4 regions of the Nocardia sp. NPDC058658 genome follow, and region 3 is predicted to be linked to each of the others. Evidence: riboswitches for the same ligand, from Rfam matches in the RefSeq annotation. Region 3 holds a riboswitch; each other region holds the start of a gene.
The links. Region 3 has a riboswitch for S-adenosylmethionine ahead of ACFWUP_RS09995 (rhodanese-like domain-containing protein). Riboswitches for the same ligand answer to the same signal wherever they lie in the genome.
Positions count from the first base shown of each region.

Region 1 (5,672 bases), on a different contig from region 3:
CAGGTCAGGGCAAAGACCCTGCGCTCCGGCGCGATGCGTTCGGCGAGGTAGGCGAACGCGGCCGGTGCGAAGAACGAGGCCGTCAACCCCTGCACCACCCGCGCGGTGATCCCGGCTCCGAGACTCGGTGCCGCGATCACCGCAAGGGTGGACAAGGCCGTCGCCGCCAGACCCCCGACGATCACCGGGCGGCGTCCCCATCGGTCCGACAGCGGGCCGGTGACGAGGAAGCCTGCGCCGTAGGCGAGCCCGAAGGCAGTGGTTGTCCAGGTCACCGCGGCGCGGGTGGTGTCCCACGCCGCGGCCAGCTCGCCGAGCACCGGCAGCACCACGTAGAGCTGTCCGACGACGAGAATCCCGACGGCACAGATCGTCGCGACCGTCCGCCCCGTCGGCGCCCATGTCGCTTCAGTAGTCGCCGGCGAGCTCACGCGCCCGCTCCTGCGCGGCAGCGAACCCGACCTGCGGGTCCTCGGTGAGCACGGTGGGCGCGAAGCGGATCTCGGCGACGTCCTTCACGCCGATGAATCGCAACCAGTCGTGCACGAACGGGGTGGCGAAGTCGCTGCCGAACTGGATCGGCACGCCCGGCTGGTGCACGCCACTGGTGAACACCGTGACCGCGCGCTTGCCTTCCAGGAGCCCGCTGTAGCCGACCTCGGGATCGAAGCCGAATGCCCAGCCGGGCTGGGTGATGATGTCGATGTACTGCTTGAGGATGTAGGGCACGCCGTGATTCCAGATCGGGAGGTTGACGACGTAGAGGTCGGCGGCGGCGAACCGGTCGAAGACGGTGCGGGCCTGTTCCCAGGCGGCGACCTGTTCGGGGGTCTGTTCGGAGCCGGTGAACACGGCCAGTTTGGCCGCGGCGGCGTCGGTGCCGAAGTCGGGCAGTCCGGCTTCGAACAGGTCGAGCGTGTCGACCTGCAAGTCGGAATCCTTCGCTGTGAGCGCTTCGGTGAAAGTGGTTGCGATAGCACGGGATTGGCTGAGTTCGCCGCGTGCGGAGGCGTTGATGTGCAGCAGTGTGGTCATGAGAAAAGAAGTACCGAGCACGGCGAACCGCGACAATGATTTGTCGCACGCTGCGCGGATTGTCGAGTGCGCGCCGCAGTTTTTGTCTCGAGCTGATCGCAAAACACCCCGCGCCGAATCGTCGCAGCTAGCGCCGTATCCGAGTGCCGCGCAACCACATCGAGTACCCCGAAGTCGAAAAGGCCACGCCCGAATCCGCTGCTAGATTTCGGCCCACGGTCACGAGTATCAGCACGTTCGAGCCCCGGCTCGCTGATCGGCAACCCTCGCTTGCGGTGGGGTGCCCCGGGTGACGACCAGGCGATATCGATCGGGTATCGCAAGCGCTGTCTTCACGAAGGAAAACCAGCAATGAGCAAGTTCTCTCTCGGCTCGCGCCGTGGTCTCAAAATTGTGGCGGGTGCGCTGGCCGTGGCGGCTGCGGTCGCCGGGTGCAGTGACAGTAGCGAATCTACAGACGGCCCTGTCTATTTCGGCATCTCCGGCCCGAAGACCGGCCCCTCCGCCGAGTACGGTCGCCTGTGGCAGCAGGGTTTCGATCTGGCACTGGACGAGATCAACGCGGCGGGCGGGATCAACGGCCGCAAGGTCGAATTGAAGTGGGAGGACTCGCAATCCGACCCCAAGCAGACCGTCCCGATCGCCACCAAGTTCGTCGACGACAAGTCCATCATCGCCGAGCTCGGCGACTTCTCCTCGCCCGCCTCGATCGCGGCCTCGCCGATCTACAACCGCGGCAAGCTCGTTCAGTACGGCTTCACCAACTCCGCCGTCGACTTCACCAAGGCGGGCAACTACTCGTGGAGCCCCTCGATCACCCTCGATGTGTTCCAGGAACGCAATGCGCAGTGGGTGTCGACGAAGGCCAAGAAGGTCTCGGTCGTCTATCTCGAAACTGATTGGGGCAAGCAGGCTTTCAGCCTGTTCGAGAAGTTCGCCGCGCAGAAGGGTGTCGAGGTCGTGTACTCCTCGCCGATCCTGCCCGACTCCACCGATGTGAAGCCGATCCTGATCAAGGGCCGCGAAGCCGACCCCGAGGCGTTCGTGCACCTCGGTTACGGCCCCGACGGCGCGCTGGTGGTCAAGCAGCTGCGTGACGTGGGCTTCTCCGGCCAGTTCTTCGGCGGCCAGAACACCCCGCAGTTCATCTCGCTGGCGGGCGCGGCGGCCGAGGGCGACATCGTCAACGGCGTCTTCAGCCCGGCCGACCCGGACCCGAAGGTGCAGGACTTCGTCACCAAGTTCCGCAAGAAGTTCAACACCGATCCGGGCGACTTCAACGTCTACGCCTACGACGCCGTCAATGTGCTCGTCCAGGCCGCGAAGAAGGGCGGCGCGACGCGCGAGGGCATCCTCGAGGGACTGAAGACCGAGACCGCGTTCACCGGAATCGGTTTGGGCACTTTCGCTTTCGATCAGGAGACGCGTCGCCCCAAGGGCGTGTCCCCGCGTGAGCTGGTGCTCGAGGATGGCAAGTTCGTGCCGACCGGCAACCGCTGATGTTCGACACACTCATCGCCGGTGTGGTCCACGGCAACGCGTACGCGCTGCTCGCCGTGGGCATCACCCTTATCTTCGGCGTCACCAATGTCATCAACTTCGCGCACGGCGCGGTGTTCGCCCTCGGTTCCATGCTCGGCTGGTGGCTGATCGCCGAGCAGGGCTTTCCTCTGTGGCTGACCATCGTGCTCGTGGTCGCGGCCACCGCCATCGTCGGCATTCTCATCGATCTGCTGGCGGTGCATCCGCTGCGCAAGGCACCGGCCATCGGGGCGCTGTTGGCGACGGTGGCGGCTGGGTTGATCATCGAGAACCTGACCCAGATCGTGTTCGGTCCCGACACCCGACCGTTCCCACAGGTGTTGCCCACCAACAACTTCCAGCTCGGCGGGGTCCGTTTCGGCACCTCCGACCTGGTGATGTTCGCGCTCACCCTCGTGGTGATGGGTGGCCTGGCCGGTTTCCTGCGGTTCAGCCGCTACGGCCTGGCCATCCGCGCCACCGCCCAGGACCCGGACGCGGCCGCGCAGATGGGCATCGGGGTCGCGCGGATCAAGCTGCTCGCCTTCGCGATCGCGTCGGGCCTCGGTGGTCTGGCGGGCATCTTCGTCGGCATCTACAACTCCAATATCTCCCCGCACAGCGGCACACTGGCCGGGCTCACCGGGTTCGTCGCGGCCACCATCGGCGGGCTCGGGTCCATTCCGGGCGCGGTGATCGGCGGGTTCTTGCTCGGCATCGTCGAAGGCTTCGGCATCTACACCTTCGGTGACGGTTACCGCGACCTGATCACCTTCGGCGTGCTGGTGGCGTTCCTGGTGCTGCGGCCCGGCGGCCTGCTGGCCAAGGTGCCCGCGATCAGCGCCGAACCGCTCACCGGCACCTTCCTCGGGATCGGGCGGCAGTTGCGGGTGCGCTGGTGGCATGCGGTCATCGTGTTCGCGGTCGCCGCGATCGTGGTGCCGCTGGTGGTCGACGACTACGCCATCGTGGTGGGCACCCAGATCCTGGCGTACGCGATCGTCGCGGTGTCGATGACGCTGGTGGCGGGCTCGGCCGGGCAGTTGGTGATCGGGCAGGCCGGTCCGATCGCGATCGGCGCCTACACCTCGGCCGTCCTCACGGTGAACCACGACTGGCCGTTCCTGGCCGCCGCGCTCGCCGGCGGAGTGCTGGCGGCGGTGATCTCCTCGGTGCTCGCCGCGCCGCTGTGGAATCTCAACGGGCACTATGTCGCGATCGCCACGCTCGGGATCGGCATCGTGATCGTGGCGGTGATCCGCAACTGGGAATCGCTCACCCGTGGTTCCTACGGCATCTTCGGCATTCCGGTGCCGAGCGTCTTCGGCCACGAGTTCACCGAGAACACCGAGGTGTATCTGCTCGACCTGCTGTTCCTGGCGGTCACCCTCGCGGTGGTGGTCGGGGTACAGCGCTCGCGCCTTGGCACCGCCCTGCGCGCGGTCGGCGCCGACGAGGTGGCCGCGCGTTCCTCCGGTGTCCCGGTGCGCGACTACAAGGCGCTGGCTTTCGCGATCAGCGCCCTGTTCTCCGGGATCGCCGGTGCGCTGCTCGCCCACCAGTACAGCTACATCGATCCGACCGTGTTCAACCTGCCCATGTCCCTGCTGATCATCACCATCCTCGTGCTCGGCGGGACCGGTTCGCCCTACGGCGCCGTGCTCGGCGCGGTGGTCCTGATCGGCGTTCCCGAGGCGCTGCGTCTGGCGCCGGAGGCTCGCATCCTGCTCTACGGCGTGGTGCTGCTGCTGATCATCCGGTTCCGTCCGCAGGGCGTTCTTGTGAGGAGTGAACGTGTCAGAGTCGCTGCTTGAACCGGTGCTGGCCGTGCGGGGGCTGCGTAAATCCTTCGGTGGTGTGCACGCGGTCGACGGTGTCGAATTCACCGTGGCGCCAGGCGAATTCGTGTCGATCATCGGGCCGAACGGGTCAGGGAAGACGACGACGGTGAATCTCATCTCGGGTCTGCTCCGCCCCGACGCGGGCACGGTCGAGGTCGCGGGCAAGCGGCTGCGGGCGGGCTCGCAGGAGGCCGCGGCGGGTGCGGGGATCGCGCGCACGTTCCAGAACGGGCGCGTGTTCGGCAGTCTCACCGTGCGCGAGAACGTCGAGATCGGCCTGCACACGACCCTCACCGCGGGGCGGCCGTGGCAGTCGCTGGCGCGATTCCCGGTGCTGCGCTGGCTTCCGCTGCTGGCCGAGACCGCACTGGCGCTGGTGCCGACGCCGGCGGTGCGGGCCGAGCGTCGCGCCACCGACGCGCTGGTCGACACCCAGTTGGCCCGTTTTTCCGAACGGCTGGCGCCCCGCGCCGAGAACAACGCCTACACCCTGTCCTACGCCAACCGCCGTCGCACCGAGATCGCCAGGGCACTGGCCCTTCGCCCCACGGTGCTGCTGCTCGACGAGCCGGCGGCGGGCATGAATCAGACCGAGACCGCCGAGGTCGGGGCGCAACTCGCCCAGCTGAAAGCGGGCGGGCAGACGATCGTGCTCGTCGAACACAAGCTGGAATTGGTGAACGCGCTGTCGGACCGGGTGCTCGTGCTCGACGAGGGCCGCGTCATCGCCGAGGGCACACCGGAACAGATCCAGCACGACGAGCGGGTCATCGAGGCCTACCTCGGACGTCGCCGCTCGCGCACGTCCGCCGCGACCGGAGCAGAGAAGGTGACTGTCGGTGCCGATTGACGAAAAGTCCACGCCCATACTCGAATTCGACGAGGTCACCGTGCACTACGGCCCCTCGATTGCCCTGGACAAGGTCTCGCTCGCGGTCCGCCCCGGGGAGATCGTCTCGCTGCTCGGCGGCAATGCCTCCGGTAAGTCGACGACGATGAAGACCGCCCTCGGCCTGCTGCGCCCGACTTCCGGCGCGGTGCGGATCGACGGCGTCGACGTGAGTACCAGTTCACCCGCGACCAGGATCTCGGCCGGTCTCGCCTCGGTTCCCGAAGCGCGCCGGGTGTTTCCGGCGATGACGGTGGAGGAGAATCTCTACGTCGGTGGGTACATCCGCAAGGAACGCCGCGCGGTGCTGGTGGCGCGCGCCGACGAATTGTACGAACACTTTCCGCGTTTGCGCGAGCGTCGTACCCAGCAGGCGGGCACCCTCT
Region 1 is NZ_JBHXRR010000027.1:8,426-14,097, forward strand. It holds gene ACFWUP_RS27290 (MFS transporter) at 1-431, opposite strand, end outside; gene ACFWUP_RS27295 (FMN-dependent NADH-azoreductase) at 409-1,035, opposite strand; SAM riboswitch class IV at 1,253-1,367, shown strand; gene ACFWUP_RS27300 (ABC transporter substrate-binding protein) at 1,387-2,535, shown strand; gene ACFWUP_RS27305 (ABC transporter permease) at 2,535-4,370, shown strand; gene ACFWUP_RS27310 (ABC transporter ATP-binding protein) at 4,351-5,247, shown strand; gene ACFWUP_RS27315 (ABC transporter ATP-binding protein) at 5,237-5,672, shown strand, end outside.
Region 1: linked by a shared signal. The riboswitch ahead of ACFWUP_RS27300 (ABC transporter substrate-binding protein) and the one ahead of ACFWUP_RS09995 (rhodanese-like domain-containing protein) in region 3 are both predicted to bind S-adenosylmethionine.

Region 2 (5,672 bases), on a different contig from region 3:
CTTTCACCCGCGCTTCGTCGGGGGTGATGGTGGCGCACTTGACGCCGACGCCGTACTTCTTGATGGCGTTGGCCGCGTCGACCGTGACCTGGTCGTCTGTCTTGTCGCGGTACTCGATACCGAGGTCGTAGTACTCGAGGTTCACGTCGAGATAGGGATGGATCAGCTTGTCCTTGATGAACTGCCAGATGATCCGGGTCATCTCGTCGCCGTCGAGTTCTACAACGGTGCCTTCAACCTTGATCTTGGACATGGATCTTCGTGTCCTCCTCGGTGGGTGCCCTTATTGCACGGCCAGGCGAACACGCTTGTGAGCGGACCCCAGCTATTCCAACAAACCGTATATGCCCCGCGGTGGTTGCGGGACGTTGTGGTGCAAACATGACGAGCGTACTGCTAGGTGTTACCTCACCGCGAGGGGAGGGCGAACTGTGCGATACGCGCGCGAGGAGCCCTCACTTTACCCATCACGCGCCAACGGTCCCGCGCGGCCGAGTGGGCTGCGCGGGACCATTGGGTCGAACTCAGACGGCGACGGGGACCTGTGCCAGGCGTTCGTCACCTTCGATGAGATTCTCCGGCTTGTCGCGGATCATCGCCGCGATCACGACGGCCGCGACCAGGAAGAAGCCGGCGCCGATATAGAAGGCCACGTCATAGCTGTAGATGGAGGCGCGTTCGACGAGGTGGTCGACGGTGGGGTTGTCGGTGGCGTAGTTCTTGGCGGCCTGCACCGACAACGTGGTGAGCAGGGCGGTGCCGACCGCACCGCCGATCTGCTGGGCGGCGTTGAGCAGCGCACTGGCCACCCCGGAGTCCTCGTCGGCGACCTGGTGCAGCGCGACGGCCTGCATTCCCACGAACAGCGGCCCCATGCCGAGTGCCATCAGCAACTGCGGGCCGAGCACGCTCGCCGCATACCCGTCGCCGTAGCTCAGCTGCGCCAGCCACACCAGCCCGGCGACACCGAGCAGCGCGCCGACCACCATCAGCGGGCGCGGCCCGAACTTGGGCATCAGCGAACTGGTGATGCCCGCCGCGATCCCGATCCCCACCGGGAACGGCAGGAACGCGATGCCGGCTTTCAGCGGCGAATAACCCAAGGTGTTCTGGTAGTAGAAGCTCAGGAACAAGAACATGGCGAACATCGCGATGGGGATGAGCAGCGCCGCGATCAAGGCCCCGCCGCGATTGATCTCACCCGGAATACGCAGCGGCAGTAGCGGATTCGCCGAGCGCGCCTCGATGACGACGAAGGCGATCAACAGCGCGAAGCCGACCCCGAGCAGTCCGAGGGTACTTCCGGTCAGCCAGCCGTCCTCGGCCGCGCGACTGAATCCGTAGACGATCGAAATCAAACCGAAGGTCACCGTGACGGCGCCGGGCAGGTCGTAACCACCGGTCCGCGGCACCGGAATATCGCGCACGATCACCGCCAGCGCACCGACCACCGCGATGAGCGCGATCGGGGTGTTCATCAGCAGCGTCCATCGCCACGACGCGAACTCGGTGAGCGCGCCGCCCACGATCAGACCGAACGCGATACCGCCTGCGGTGATCCCGGCGAACACCGCGAAGGCCCGGGCCCGTTCCTGCACATCGGTGAAGATCACCGACAGCAGCGACAGTGCCGCCGGCGCGAGCAGTGCGGCGAACGCGCCCTGTAGACCGCGGCCGACGAACAGTTGCGCCCCGGTCTGCGCGAGTCCGGCCAGTGCCGACGCGGCGGCGAAGCCGACCAGCCCGATCAGGAAGATCCGGCGTCTGCCCAGGTAGTCGGCCATCCGTCCGCCGAGCAGCAGCAGGCCGCCGAAGATCAGGGTGTAGGCGGTGATCGCCCACTGCTTGTCGCCCTCACTGATGCCGAGGTCGCGTTGGGCATAGGGCAGGGCGATCGTGATCACGGTGGCATCGAGCACCACCATCAACTGGGCGGCGGAGAGCACGATCAGCGCCCACCACCGCATCGAATTCTGTTGATTGTCAACATGTTTCGCTTGTAGTTCGGTGCCGGTCACCAGGACTCCTCGTCGCTCGATCAGGTTCGTCCAATACTGGCACCACACGACAATTGGCGTCAAGAGAAAAATGTCTGAACGCGCCAATTGGCAGGTATCGACAGATGGAACGGGCAGCGGGGTAGACTGGTGACATGCTGGATTCGACCTCTCCGATCAGCGTTGACCGGACCGCCGAACCGGCTGGCGAGGCGCCGCTGGGCCTGCGCGAACGCAAAAAGCTGCAGACCAAAGCGGCGATCGTCGCGATCGGGCTCGACCTGTGCGATACGCAGGGCTTCGACGCGACGACGGTCGAGCAGATCGCCGCGGGCGCCGACGTGTCCCCGCGCACCGTCAACCGGTACTTTCCGCTCAAGGAAGACATCGTGCTCGCCCCGATCGACGATTTCGGGGTCACCGTCGCCGCCGCGCTGCGCGCCCAACCCCCTGGCAACGAACTGCAGGCGCTGTGCGGGGCCTACCTGCAGGTGATCCATGCCGAAGTGGGCGCCGACGGCGTGCGTTTCCTGCGCCAGTTCCTGCAGATGCAGCGGATCATGCGCGCCAGCCAGGCGGTGAACGCGCGAGCGTTGGAGTACGCGGAGAAGAAGAACGTCGCGGTGTGCTCGGAGCTCGCGGACCGGATGGGAACGGCGCCGGACGACTTCATGGTCCGGTTGGTGGCGGGCACCTGGCAGATGCTGTGTCACATCTCGATGGCCGATGTCGAGGAAGCGCTGCTGCATTCGACGCCCCAGGCAGCGGTGCGGGTGACCCGCGACGCGATCCTGCGCGCCTATCACGGCCTGCGCCACGTCTGCGGCGCACCGGTCGACGACACGCCCGGCCTCGGCACACCGCCCGACGAGTGATCTTCGGCGGGAAATGCGGGGGAAGTTTCCGCGGGCGGTGGATGTCCGGTTAACATGTCGGCAAGGTCATGAGTACCAGCGCCAAGCCCCGGCTCGCTGGTCGGCAACCCTCCAGCTGCGGTGGGGTGCTCCGGGTGATGACCGGGCTCTCGAAAGTCGAGAGCAAGCGCGCATTGCAGGAGGCCCCCATGTGTTGTTGCCAGTCGATCCGACCCAGTTGACGAGATCCCCCCGGCTGACACCCATTTGGAGCACGACATGACTGACTTTTCCCTGCCCGAGAACTGGTCCTTCGAGACCAAGCAGATCCACTCGGGCCAGGCCCCCGACGCCGCCACCGGCGCGCGGGCCCTGCCGATCTACCAGACCACCTCGTACGCCTTCCGCGACACCGATCACGCCGCCGCGCTGTTCGGTCTCGCCGAGCCGGGCAACATCTACACCCGGATCATGAACCCCACCCAGGACGCGGTGGAGCAGCGCGTGGCCGCCCTCGAAGGTGGCGTCGCGGCCCTGCTGCTGGCCTCGGGCCAGGCCGCGGAAACCTACGCGATCCTGAACCTGGCGAGCGCGGGCGACCACATCGTGTCCAGCCCACACCTCTACGGCGGCACCTACAACCTCTTCCACTACTCGCTGCCCAAGCTGGGCATCACGGTCTCGTTCGTCGAGGACCCCGATGACCTGGCGCAGTGGGAAGCCGCGATCCAGCCCAACACCAAGGCGTTCTACGGCGAGACCATCGCCAACCCGAGCAGCGCGGTGTTCGACATTCCCGGCATCGCCGGTGTGGCGCACGCGAACGGCCTGCCGTTGATCGTCGACAACACCGTCGCGACCCCGTACCTGATCCAGCCGCTGGCCCACGGCGCCGACATCGTCGTGCATTCGGCGACGAAGTACCTGGGTGGGCACGGCGCGGCCGTTGCGGGCGTGATCGTCGACGGCGGCACGTTCGACTGGACCGTGCGCGATGCCGACGGCAACTCGCGCTTCCCCGGTTTCACCGAGGCCGATCCGAGCTACCACGGTGCGGTGTTCGCCGATCTTGGCGCGCCCGCGTTCGCTTTGAAGGCGCGCGTGCAGTTGCTGCGCGATCTGGGCGCGGCGGTGTCGCCGTTCAACGCGTTCCTCATCGCCCAGGGCATCGAGACGCTGAGCTTGCGGGTCGAACGGCATGTCAGCAATGCCGAGACGGTCGCGAAGTTCGTCGCCGAGCAGCCGGGTGTCGACGCGGTGTTCTACGCCGGCCTCGAGTCCTCGCCCTGGCACGCGCGGGCCAAGGAGCTGGCACCCAAGGGCGCGGGCGCGATCGTGGCGTTCGAGCTGGCGGGCGGTGTCGATGCGGGCAAGAAGTTCGTGGACGCGCTCAGCCTGCACAGCCATGTAGCTAACATCGGTGATGTGCGTTCCCTCGTGATTCATCCGGCGTCGACCACGCACTCGCAGTTGACGCCCGACGAGCAGCTGGCGGCCGGTGTGACTCCCGGCCTGGTCAGGCTCGCGGTGGGCATCGAGGGAATCGACGACATTCTGGCCGATCTCCGGGCCGGGTTCGCGGCGGCGACGACGTGACCGTGAGCACCGAATCGCCGATCGCCCGACCCGGAACCGGGGTGGACCTGTTGCCACCGCCGGACGGGCGAGTCGGCGTGGTCGCCATCGGGGAGGTGGCGCTGGAGAACGGCGCCGTTGTTCCCGATGTGCGGCTGGCGGTGCAACGCTGGGGTGAGCTCTCCCCCGCACTGGACAATGTGGTGCTCGTCGAACACGCGCTCACCGGCGACTCCCATGTCGTCGGTGGGCCCGACGGGGCACCCGGTTGGTGGGAGGGCATGGTCGGGCCCGGTGCGCCGATCGACACCGACGAGTGGTGCGTGATCGCCACCAACGTGCTCGGCGGCTGCAAGGGCAGCACCGGCCCGTCTTCGCTCGCCTCCGACGGAAAGCCTTGGGGCGCACGGTTTCCCGCACTGACCATCCGTGATCAGGTGCGGGCCGAGGCGCAGTTGTTCGAGGTGCTCGGGATCGAGCGGCTCGGCGCGGTGGTCGGCGGTTCGATGGGCGGCATGCGCGTGCTCGAGTGGATCGTCGGTCTGCCCGAGCGGGTCTCGGCGGCGCTCATCCTCGCCGTCGGCGCTCGTGCCACGGCCGATCAGATCGGCACCCAGACCACCCAGATGGCCGTGATCACGGCCGATCCGGACTGGCAGGGCGGCAACTATCACGGCACCGGCCGCGCGCCGATGACCGGCATGGGCCTGGCCCGGCGCATCGCGCACCTGACCTACCGCACCGAAGGCGAGCTGGACCACCGCTTCACCAATCGTCCTCAGGGCGACGAGGATCCGTGGACCGGCGGGCGCTACGCGGTGCAGAGCTACCTCGAGCACCAAGCCGAAAAGCTGTGCCAGCGATTCGATCCGGCCACCTATGTGCTGCTCAGCGAGGCCATGAATCGTCATGATGTGGGTCGCGGGCGCGGTGGTGTCGCCGCCGCGCTGGCGTCGACGCCGGTGCCGTGCGTGGTGGGCGGGGTGGACTCGGATCGCCTGTACCCCTTGAACACTCAGGCCGAACTGGCCGAAGGTCTGCCCGGCTGTGCGGGTTTGGAGATCGTGCATTCCCGTGACGGGCACGACGGATTCCTGACCGAAGCCGCGGCGGTGTCGAAGCTGCTCACCGAGACGATGCGCCTGGCGCGGGAGAACCGCTGAGGTTCACGGTCCCGTCAGCAGGGTGACGATCGAGCGGACGTAGGCCTGAAGTCGTTCGCGCGGATACTTTTCCGGGTCGTTCA
Region 2 is NZ_JBHXRR010000021.1:77,248-82,919, reverse strand. It holds gene ACFWUP_RS24525 (NADP-dependent isocitrate dehydrogenase) at 1-253, opposite strand, end outside; gene ACFWUP_RS24520 (MFS transporter) at 525-2,018, opposite strand; gene ACFWUP_RS24515 (TetR family transcriptional regulator) at 2,153-2,872, shown strand; SAM riboswitch class IV at 2,937-3,047, shown strand; gene ACFWUP_RS24510 (bifunctional o-acetylhomoserine/o-acetylserine sulfhydrylase) at 3,131-4,447, shown strand; gene ACFWUP_RS24505 (homoserine O-acetyltransferase) at 4,444-5,589, shown strand; gene ACFWUP_RS24500 (TetR/AcrR family transcriptional regulator) at 5,593-5,672, opposite strand, start outside.
Region 2: linked by a shared signal. The riboswitch ahead of ACFWUP_RS24510 (bifunctional o-acetylhomoserine/o-acetylserine sulfhydrylase) and the one ahead of ACFWUP_RS09995 (rhodanese-like domain-containing protein) in region 3 are both predicted to bind S-adenosylmethionine.

Region 3 (5,672 bases):
GTCGAGGCCGTCGCCGGTCAAGACCAATTCCGGTCGGCGCCAGATCAATCGGCCGATGAGAAAGAGCATGCTGGCAAGTCCGATCGGTATGCACAGCACCCCGCTGATCAACGGCCACAGCGGCATATCGTCGGACAACACGACCCAAACGCCGAGACCGCTGAAGACGGCTGACACCGGGATCATCGTCACCGAACGCAGGACGGACGGATAGTAGAACGTCGCAGGCTGCGCGCTTCCCCCAGCAGTCATGGACAGAGTGTAAGTCCTTGGTGGCAAACATCTTTGGCCGTCGCCGAGATATCCGACGCTAGCTCAGCGCGTGATCCAAGTCGCCCAGGAGGTCTTCGAGGTCTTCCAGGCCTACCGAGATGCGAACGACGCCGTCGGACAGGCCGATTGAGGCTCGGCCTTCTGGGCCCATGGCTCGGTGGGTGGTGGTGGCGGGGTGGGTGATCATGGTTTTGGCGTCGCCGAGGTTGTTGGAGATGTCGATGATGCGGAGGCGGTTCAGGACCTCGAAGGCTCGTTTTTTGCCGTCGTCGCCGTTGAGGGCGAAGGTGACGACTGTGCCGCCGCCGGACATCTGTTCCTTGGCCAGGGCGTGTTGTGGATGTGATTCCAGGAAGGGGTATTTCACCCAGTCGACCGAATCGTTGGTCTCCAGGAACTTGGCCACTTGCAGGGCCGATTCGGTGGAGTGGCGGACGCGCAGTGGCATGGTTTCGAGGCCCTTGAGCAAGGTCCAGGCGTTGAAGGGGCTCAGGGCGGGGCCGGTGTGGCGCATCAGGGTTTTGACGGGGCCGTCGATGTAGTCCTTGGCGCCGAGGATGGCGCCGCCGAGGACTCGGCCCTGGCCGTCGATGTGTTTGGTGCCGGAGTAGACGACCACGTCGGCGCCGAGTTCGAAGCCACGCTGGAGCAGGGGGGTCGCGAAGACGTTGTCCAGCACCACCTTTGCGCCTGCGGCGTGGGCCAGCTCGGTGACCTTGCGGACGTCGACGAGGGTCTGCATCGGGTTGGCGGGGGTCTCGAAGAAGACGGCCTGAGTGGGGACGGAGAGGGCCTGCTCCCACTGGTCGAGGTCATCGCCGTCGACGAAGACGGTTTCGATGCCCCAGCGGGGGAGGATCTCGTTGCAGACCACGAAACAGGAACCGAACAGGCTGCGGGCGGCGACGAGTCGGTCGCCTGCCTTCAGCAGCGCGCCAAGAGCCGTGAACACCGCGGACATGCCGGATGCGGTCGCGAAGGCGGCTTCGGCGCCGTCGAGCAGGCGGATGCGCTCCTCGAACATCGCGACGGTCGGGTTGCCGAAGCGGGAGTAGACGAAGTGCTCGATGTCGCCGGTGAAGGCGGCCTCGGCGGCTTCGGCGCTCTCGTAGACGAAACCCGAGGTCAGATACAGGGCCTCGGACGTCTCGTCGAAGCCGGAACGGCGCAGGCCGCCACGCACACCGAGCGTGCCGGGACCGACACCCTCTGGCAGTGGCTTGTCGAAAGAACCACCGGTGATCATGCTGTTCTCCCTTATGCCTGACGCCACGGCAGGCCGACGGCGCGCCAACCGGTGCTGCCGCGCTGACCGAACGCGTCGGGACCACCCTCGAAACCGTCGAGCACGTTGTAAGAGGGCGCCACGCCCGCCGCGGTCGCCAGGTTCGCCGCGTGCGCGGAACGCTGACCCGAGCGACACAGGAACACGACCGGGGCATCGTCGGGGCGACCGGCCAGAGCCTGCTCGAGCTGCACGCCGAACTCGGGGTTGCGGGTGCCGGTGCCGTCGACCCACTCGATGAAATGGGCGGGGCGGTCGATGGAGCTGGTGTCGGGGATGCCGATGTGTGCCCACTCGCCTTCGGTGCGCACGTCGACCAGCACGGCGCCGGGGTGCTCGGTGAGCAGCTCCCACGCCTTCTCAGGGGTGATGTCGCCGGCGTAAGTCATGTCGATCCTCCTGCGTGAATCCGCTCTTGCCGTGCCGGAACTCCGGAACACACGGCCAGGTCGTCACCCGGAGCACCCCACCGCGGAGGAGGGTTGCCGACCAGCGAGCCGGGGCTTGACGCTGGCACTCATGACCTTGCGATCTGAGATTGCCTCGGCACCGGTCATCGTGTCAAACGATTCAGAAGGTGCAGACCAGCCACGCGCCGTCGACGCGGGTCAGTTTCCAGTTGGTGGTCGCGGGGTTGCCGTTGACCACGACGGTCGCGTCGATTTTGGCGCGGTCGCCGTTGACGGTGGCGTTCCGGAAGCCCTTGCCGTCGATCGTGACAGTGGATTTCGGGCCACCGAGCTGTTCGGAAAGGCCGGAGGTCTCCTCGTTGAAGCCTTCGCAGGCCACCCCGGTCGGCGGACGCAGGTCGCTGCGCGAGCGGGCGTCGATATAGTTGGTGACGGCGGCCGCGAGCCGGTCGGCCTCTGTGACATTTTTCTCAGCGGGTGAGAGCAGTCCGCCCGCCACGATGCCGATGAGCACGATGATCGCCACCACCGCTGCCGCGACGAACGGGACGATGGAACGCTTGTCGGTCTGATCCACCACGATGGGCTGGTCATCCGAACCTGTTTGCTCCTCGTTCATTGGGTGTCGTAGCGCGGAAACCGGTCGTCCATGACCGGCCACGAGCACGCGGCAGGTTGATGCCTGACGTGCCCAGCGCTACCCCTCCTTTCGGGAAAGTCAGATTTACGAACAAGCATGCTAATTTGTGAGGCATGGGCGGGCTGGTGAAGCGGGCTTTCAAGTTCCGGTTCCACCCAACCCCCGAGCAAACTGCTGAGCTGGAACGGACCTTCGGGTGCGTACGCAAGGTATACAACCTCGCACTCGAGGCCCGAACCACCGCGTGGCAGCGGGGCGAGCGGGTCAACTACAACGCCACGTCGGCGATGCTGACCGAATGGAAACGCGGCGAGGACCTCGCCTATTTGGGCGACGTGTCATCGGTGCCGTTGCAGCAGTCGTTGAGGCACCTGCAAACGGCGTTCGCCAACTTCTGGGCCAAGCGGGCCAAATATCCCCGCTTCAAATCCCGCAAGAAGTCCAGGACCAGCGCCGAATACACTCGGTCAGGGTTTCGATGGCGTGACGGGAAACTGACTTTGGCGAAGATGAGCGAACCGCTCGACATCGTCTGGTCGCGCGAGCTGCCCGGCGAGCCCTCCTCGGTGACGGTGTCGCGGGACGCAGCCGGGCGCTGGTTCGTGTCCTTCCTGTGCGAGGACCCCACGGTGGGACCGCTGCCCAGCACCGGTCAGGTGGTCGGGATCGATGCCGGGCTGACTCATTTGCTCACCCTGTCGACCGGCGAGAAGATCACCAACCCGCGCCACGAACGCACTGATCGCGCGCGCTTGGCGAAGGCTCAGCGTGACTTGTCCCGCAAGGAGAAGGGCTCAGCCAACCGGGACAAGGCTCGACGCAATGTCGCGCGCATCCACGCTCGCATCGCAGATCGCAGACGCGACTACCTGCACAAGATCACTACTCGGCTCGTGCGTGAGAACCAAACGCTCGTGATCGAGGACCTGACCGTCCGCAACATGATCCGCAATCACTCGCTCGCTCGAGCGATCTCGGATGCGTCGTGGTCGACGTTTCGGTCGATGCTGGAGTACAAGGCCGGTTGGTACGGCCGCGAAGTGGTCGCGGTCGATCGCTGGTATCCCTCGTCGAGACTGTGCTCGTCGTGTGGTGTCCTGCGGAACAAGATCCCGCTCGCGGTGCGTGAGTGGGTGTGTGTTTGCGGTGTCCGACATGATCGGGATGTGAACGCCGCGAAGAATATTTTGGCCGCCGGGCTGGCGGTGACAGTCTGTGGAGATGGTGTCAGACCTCAACGGAATGCTCCGGGCGGGCAGTCGTCGGTGAAGCAGAAGACCCGACCCGCGAGGGTGGGGAGCCCGGCCCTTCGGGACCGGGACGATGTCAAGCTGTAATCCTGGCAGCCTTCTTTCCTGCCTGCTGTACCGCGAGCCGGGGGGCATGGGAGTCGCAGCTAGAATCACACGTGATTGTGGCCAGCTGCCGAGACTCGGCAGCTGCCAGTAAGTCGGATATTCGACTTAGCCTAAGCTAAGTTGACGCCGTCAAATCAGTTCTCGACCAAAGGGTGCGCGTAGACATGACCGAACAGAGTGCAGCTACTCGCCCGCTTCGCATTGCGATCGTGGGCGCGGGACCGGCCGGTATCTACGCCGCCGACGCCCTGATGAAGTCCGATGCCGATGTGAGCATCGACCTCTACGAGCGCATGCCCGCGCCCTTCGGCCTGATCCGCTACGGCGTCGCCCCCGATCACCCGCGGATCAAGGGCATCATCACCGCCCTGCACAAGGTCCTCGACAAAGACCAGGTCCGCCTGCTCGGCAACATCGACTACGGCACCGACATCACCCTCGACGACCTGCGCCAGTTCTACGACGCGGTCATCTTCTCCACCGGCGCCAACGCCGACCGCGCACTGGCCATCCCCGGCATCGACCTCGACGGTTCCTACGGTGCCGCCGACTTCGTGTCCTGGTACGACGGCCACCCCGACGTCCCGCGTTCCTGGCCCCTCGAAGCCGAGAAGGTCGCGGTCCTCGGTGTCGGCAACGTCGCCCTCGACGTCGCCCGCGTGTTGGCCAAGACCGGTGACGAGCTGCTGCCGACCGAGATCCCGCCGAACGTCTACGAAGGTCTGAAAGCCAACAAGGCTCTCGAGGTCCATGTCTTCGGACGTCGTGGCCCCGCACAGGCCAAGTTCACGCCTTTGGAGCTGCGCGAGCTGGATCACTCGCCGACGATCGAGGTCATCGTCAACCCCGAAGACATCGACTACGACGAAGGCTCCGAAGCCGCGCGCCGTAACTCCAAGCAGGTCGACATGGTCGCCAACACCTTGGAGCAGTGGGCCATTCGCGATCACGGCGATCGCCCGCACAAGCTGTTCCTGCACTTCTTCGAATCCCCCGCCGAGGTCCTCGGTGAAGACGGCAAGGTCGTGGGTCTGCGGACCGAGCGCACCCAGCTCGACGGCACCGGCAACGTCAAGGGCACCGGCAACTTCACCGACTGGGACATCCAGGCGGTCTACCGCGCGGTGGGTTACCTCTCGCAGAACGTCACCCAGCTGCCGTTCGACGACCAGGCGGGCACCGTGCCCAACGAAGCCGGTCGCGTGATCGCCGACGACACCGCCGAGGGCGACGCCCGCTTCATGCCCGCCACCTACGTGACCGGCTGGATCAAGCGCGGCCCCGTCGGCCTCATCGGCCACACCAAGGGCGACGCCAACGAGACCATCGCCTGCCTGCTCGACGACGCCAAGGCCTTCGCCCCCGCGCCCAAGCCCGAGCTGGACGCGGTCACCGAGTTCCTCGAGGGCAAGGGCATCCCGTTCACCACCTGGGCAGGCTGGTACCGCCTCGACGCCCACGAGCGGGCACTCGGCGAGCCCGAAGGCCGTGAGCGCGTGAAGGTCGTGGAGCGCGAGGACATGCTCCGCGCGTCCGAACCGAACAAGGCCTGAACCGCCCCCGCGCCCGAGCCAGACCGTAAACCCCAGCTCCGCCATGACCGCACTCCCAACCCCCACGCCCGACCCTTAGGGAGGGCCCGCCGCGCAGCGGCGGTAGCGGCCCGGCCGCGAGTTAGCCGCCGTTGCGTCCGAGGCGAAGCCTCC
Region 3 is NZ_JBHXRR010000004.1:220,933-226,604, reverse strand. It holds gene ACFWUP_RS10005 (STM3941 family protein) at 1-252, opposite strand, end outside; gene ACFWUP_RS10000 (O-succinylhomoserine sulfhydrylase) at 311-1,519, opposite strand; gene ACFWUP_RS09995 (rhodanese-like domain-containing protein) at 1,531-1,947, opposite strand; SAM riboswitch class IV at 1,965-2,083, opposite strand; gene ACFWUP_RS09990 (hypothetical protein) at 2,129-2,587, opposite strand; gene ACFWUP_RS09985 (RNA-guided endonuclease InsQ/TnpB family protein) at 2,722-3,945, shown strand; gene ACFWUP_RS09980 (FAD-dependent oxidoreductase) at 4,131-5,519, shown strand.

Region 4 (5,672 bases), on a different contig from region 3:
GATGAAATCGCCTGCCGCATCCACGATTTCACTGGGCGGGTAGAGCGGCCCCTGGGTGGTGGGGGTCAGGTCGTACAGACGCTTCACCATACGGAAGCCACCTTTCGATCATCGGAGAATTCGTTGCCGGTCGCGTCGCCGAGGCGGTCGCTCAGGTGCCGCCAGGTGCCGCTGCGCGCGGCGGCCACCAGTTTCGGGTCGGTGCCGCGGTAGGCGGGGCGGGCCACCAACCAGAGGAACGGCAGGTCGGTGCCGTGATCGCCGTAACCCCAGGTGTCGTTGGCGCTGATGCCGTGCTCGCGCAGGTACTCCACCACCGCCTCCCCCTTGGCCGCGCCGATCATCGGCTCGCGCACCTCGCCGGTGAGCACGCCGTTCGCGTCGACCAGCGGTTCGGTGGCGATGATGTGGTCGGCGCCTACCGCGGCGGCCACGGGTGCGATCGCCGGTGCGAAAGAACCGGACAGCAGTACCGTGCGAACCCCGGAGTCCCGGTGCTCCCGCAGTGCCTGCACCGCATCGGCATAGAACGCGGCACCCTCGGCCGCGAACTCGTCGAACCAGCGTTGACCGGCCGCCACCAGCGCGGCGTACTCGACACCGCGGTAGGTCCGGTAGTACTCCCGGTTGATCTCCTCGCGCGGCGCACCGGCCTCGGCCCTGGCTTTGAGATCGTCGGTGACACGGGCGTATTCGCTGCCGTCGTCACCGTTCTCGGCGAGCCAGAATCGCAGGAAAGTGAACATCGACTTCACCGTGATCAGGGTTTCGTCCACGTCGAAGAACGCAGCCCTCGGGCGCTGACCGCTCACGCAGGCACCCCCAGATGCGCGGTGACCGCTTTGGCCGCCTTCGCCCGTTCGATCTGGGCGATCCGGTCGTTGGGCAGCGCGGTGAACTCGATACGCGAGCCGGCGACGGTCTTGTCGAACTGGCGCACCTCGGTCTCGATGACGAACTGCAGCTTGCCCGGATCGTCGATCGAGATCGGCGTGAGCTGGGCGTGCAGCGTCGCGGGCAGCGGGAACAGGAACGAAGTGAACCGCAGGTCGACGTTGTTCCACACGATGTAGAAGTGCTCCTGCGGCCTGCGCACCCCGTACTCGAGTTCGAACGCGGCAAGGAACAGCTGCCGCACCGCCTCGATCACCACAATGCCCTGCACGTGCTCACCGGTCTGGTGGTCGAGCAGCAGTTCGTTGTCGCTGTCCAGACGCAGATCCGCTTCGAAGGCGTTCTCCTCGATACGCCGCAGCCCCGCCAACAGCACATTGGAGTGCTGGTACTTGTGCACATGGTGCCTGCGCGCAGGCTCGGCGATCTCGCCGACCACCCGGACTCGCGCCTGCGGTGCGTGCACGGCCGCCACGTGCTCCAGGTAGTCGAGATCGTGACGGGTGATGCCCTGGCCCAGGTGAACGGCCAGTTCCTGATCGACGAACCGACCGCTGCGCAACAGCGCCACCAGCCCCGAGACGGTGTGTACCCGCTCGTCCGCGGTGATCCCGAGGAAACGGTCGGCCACCACGACGAACGCGGTCGCCACCGCTTCCGGGGCGCGAGTGGCGTCGAGTTGGACTACAGACATGGATAGACCTCCAGAAAGACGCTTACAGCAGGTGAGTCCCGCCATCCGGTCGTCACCCGGAGCACCCCGCCGCCGCTGGAGGGTTGCCGCCCAGCAAGCCGGGGCTCGATGCTGGAACTCGTGACCGTGCTCCGAAAGGTAAACGGCCGCAATAATTTTGAAAACCTTTCCGACCAGCATGCGAAAAATCCGCCCACGGGCGGAGGTAGGGCGGAAACCAGGTGCCTATGCTGAGCGTGACAGTCCGTCACGTATATCCCGGAGGCACCGTTGCCGAACACTCTCGAAGCCAGCATCGACATCGCCGCATCGCCGGAGAAGGTCTGGTCGGTCCTGTCCGATCTGAGCCGGATGTCCGAGTTCAGCCCGACGACGGTGAAGATGGTCGCGGTCGGCGGCGTGCGCGAAGGCGCGTTCACCGTCAACGTCAACAAGGTCGGCTGGAAGATCTACCCGACCACCTCGCGGATCGTGCGCTTCGAGCCGAACACGGCGTTCGCTTTCCGGATGAACGAGAACCGCACGACCTGGACCTACGAACTCTCCCCCACCGCTACCGGCACGCGCGTCGTCGAGACCCGCACCGTCGATCCCAAGGGCCTGCCCGGCTGGCTGGTCAAGACGATCAAGGTCGCCATGGGCGGCGAGCAGAAGTTCGAAGCCGATCTGATTGCGGGAATGCAGGAGACGCTGAGCAAGGTGAAGGTCGCCGTAGAGAGCTGACCTGAAGTTCTTCAAAGCCCGCCGGAGACCATCCGGCGGGCTTTTTTCGTCACGCCGGGTTGTCGCGGATCTCGTCGAGCGCCTGCGTGCTGCGGGTGAGCAGCTCCCGCAACACCGCCAGCTCGGCTGCGGTGAATTGCTCGGCGAGGGTGCGCTCCACTGCGATCGCGCGCGCGTCGGCGTCGTTCATCACCGCACGACCCTGCTCGGTGAGGCGGGTTTCCAGCACGTTCTTGTGCCACTCGTGGGGGGTGCGATCGACGAGGCCGCGGTCCTGCAGGTTGGTCAGGACAGTGTTCATCGTCGGCGGGGTGACGCCCGCCAGCCTCGCCAAGGCGGCGGCCGAGATGCCGGGGTTCTCCGCGAGGTACATCAGCGCGCTGTACTGCGGGACGGTCAGGCCTGCCGGTTTCAGCGCGGCCGTCTTCGTCGCGATCAGGGCTTGCTCGGCCCGCTTGAGGTACGAGCCGAGCCTCTCGGCGGCGGGCATGGACGTCATGCGTGCATGATATCCGCCCATCAATTCGTAACCCTGTTGACGATCATAACGACTCTAATCTACGTTACTGCCTACTGATTGATGTTTGCCATTACATCACCGAGAGGCTTCACCATGTTGCGAACCGTCACCCTTGCCGCCGCCTGCCTGACCCTCGCCGCGTGCGGGACCTCGCCCGCCGCGCCCACGCTGAGCACGGCGTACGAATTGCCCGGCAACGCCGTGTACCCCGAGGGCATCGGCCTAGACCCGCGCAACGGGGACACCTACGTCGGGTCGTTCGCCGATGGTTCGGTGTATCGCGCGGGTGCAAACGCCGCGCGCGCGGAGGTCTTCCTGCCCGCGGGTGCCGACGGGAGGAAGACGGCGAACGGGGTGAAAGTCGATTCGAATGGTCGACTGTGGGTGATCGATTCCGGTGTGGGAGTGAGTGTTTACGACACCGGCTCGCGGGCGCTGCTCGCGCGATTCGACGTGCCCGGTGCCGCACCACGATTCGTCAACGATCTGGACTTCGGCGCCGACGGGACGGCGTATTTGACCGACAGCGTTCGCAATGTCGTCTACAAAGCCGCGATCGGCAGTAGTGAATTAACTGTCGCCTACGATTTGACCGCGATGGCCGGCGATCCGAAGGCGTTCGCGCTCAACGGCATTGCGGCCGATCGGGACGGACGGTATCTGATCGTCGTCGCGATGTCAGCGGCCGAGCTGTATCGCATCGATCTCGCCGGTGGCGCGGAGCCCATCCGAAAAGTAGCGCTGAGCGGCGGCGATGCTCGCAACGGTGACGGGTTGGAGCTGCGCGACAACACGCTGTGGATCGTCCACAATCTCGACAACACCATCAGCCGCTGGACGCTCACCGACAACGGCGCAACCGCCACCCGCGCAGGCGAATTCCACGATCCCACACTGAGTATTCCTACGACGCTGGTGCATTCGGGCGATCGGGCGCTTGTCGTGTCGTCGCAATTCGACAAGGGCGGGCCGATGGGTCAGGGCGTGCCTGACACCTTCGTGGTCTCGGCGGTCAGCGGGTTCTAGCGATGAATTCGCTGAGCACGGAGACGAATTCGTCCGGCTGCTCCACCTGCGGTGAGTGGCCCGCGTGTTCCACGAGATGGGTTTGCGCACCGGCGGCGGCGAAACGGACGAGGGTTTCGGTGCTGTCGTAGAGGTGGTCGTGGCGGCCGTGGACGACGAGGACGGGTTGAGCGAGGGCTTCGGCGCGGGTATCGAGGGGTGCCGCGGCGAAGTCGTCGGCTCTGGCGCCGACCGCGTAGGCGAGGCCTGCGGGCAGGGTGGCACGGAAGTCGCGGACCAGGGCTTCGGCCAGGCCCGGTGCCGAGTCGTAGCGGAAGCGGGGCGCGAAGCCCGGGCGGCCGCCGAGGCGGATCACCGGGGCCGGCGTCCAACGCTGGGCCAGGCGAACCGCCCACGGGCGGACAACCCACTTCGCGACGGTCGGGATGCGCGCGGCCCGATAGTCGGGAGCCTGGCCGACGACCACCACGCGCGAAACCCGGCTCGACGTGGCGGCGAGTTCCAGGGCGATCTCGGCGCCGAAGGAGTGGCCGACCACCGTCACATCGGTGAGCTCGAGGTCGGCGAACAGGGCGGTGAGCGGGGCGGTGCGGGCGGCGGCGCCGAAGTCGCCGTCGGCGCCCAACTCCTGCATGTCGACCCGGATCACCCGGAATTCGGTCGTCATCCGCTCGGCGACACCCGCGAACCAGTCGACCGAACCCGGAATGCCGTGGATGCACACGATCACGGGTGCGGTGGGCTCGCCTTCGTCAAGAAACCTCACGTCAACGACCCTAGTCAGTTCGAAGAGTTGCCGCCCATACCGTACGACCAAGGCGCTGCGGCGGGATTCTTCGTCGCTTTACCATCGGCAGAACCATTCCGCCCGGTCGCGGCCAGGATTTCCGAACTGTACCGGTGGCAATATTCCGCCCGTTCGCATACGCTTCGCCGCGGATGAAAACGCCTCATGGAGGGACGAGTGATCACTCCGAACAGGCCGGAGGACGTAGCCGAAAGGCGGCACGCAGTGCCGTTGACACAGTTGATACACCTGATGGCGGAGTATCAGCATCTCGGCGCGCACCGTGACACCTTTCTCGCTACCCCCGCCGACGACACCTTCGTACGCGGCTGCGGCATCGTCGCGGGCTGCATCGCCACCATCGGCGTCATCGTGGCCGCGGTCGGCGCGTGGCAGGGCGGTATCGCACTGCTGGTGATCGCCGCCGCGCCCGTGCTGCTCGCGCTGCGCCGCGGGGTGATCAACCGGCAGAACCGCGCCGCCCGCATCGACCTGTTCGACCACGGCGTCACCGTGTACCGCTCGGGGCAGCGGGTGGCCGGATTCCGTTGGGACAGCACCGAAGTGCGTCAGCACGAGATCCCCTTCCACGACACCACCCCCGTCACCTACCTGCTGGAACTGTCGGGCCCCAACGGTGTGCAGGCGACCATCGACGAAGAGGGTTTCGCCCGCGCCCGCGAATGGGCCCGCGCCATCCAATCCGCCGTCACCGCAACCCAACTCCCCGCCGCGGTAGCCGCCATCGACAATGGCGAAACAGTCGCCTTCGGCGACCTCGCCCTTTCCCTCGACGCCCTCACCTACCGCACCCAAGCCCTCCCCTGGGAAGACATCCAACTCATCGACGCCCGCAGCGGCCACATCCGCATCAAACTCGCCGGCGTCTGGATGTCCCTCGGCCCCGTCAGCACCATCCCCAACTTCTACATCTTCAACGAACTGGCTGAGAGGCTGCGACTCACGCCGGTGGGGTAGACCTGGTGTAATCCCTTGTACATCAACCACATTCACTAAGATCAGCCCGT
Region 4 is NZ_JBHXRR010000027.1:348-6,019, reverse strand. It holds gene ACFWUP_RS27275 (hypothetical protein) at 1-90, opposite strand, end outside; gene ACFWUP_RS27270 (HAD family hydrolase) at 84-812, opposite strand; gene ACFWUP_RS27265 (AfsA-related hotdog domain-containing protein) at 809-1,588, opposite strand; SAM riboswitch class IV at 1,602-1,714, opposite strand; gene ACFWUP_RS27260 (SRPBCC family protein) at 1,859-2,311, shown strand; gene ACFWUP_RS27255 (MarR family winged helix-turn-helix transcriptional regulator) at 2,361-2,810, opposite strand; gene ACFWUP_RS27250 (SMP-30/gluconolactonase/LRE family protein) at 2,925-3,857, shown strand; gene ACFWUP_RS27245 (alpha/beta fold hydrolase) at 3,844-4,623, opposite strand; gene ACFWUP_RS27240 (DUF6585 family protein) at 4,870-5,622, shown strand; gene ACFWUP_RS27235 (suppressor of fused domain protein) at 5,671-5,672, shown strand, end outside.
Region 4: linked by a shared signal. The riboswitch ahead of ACFWUP_RS27265 (AfsA-related hotdog domain-containing protein) and the one ahead of ACFWUP_RS09995 (rhodanese-like domain-containing protein) in region 3 are both predicted to bind S-adenosylmethionine.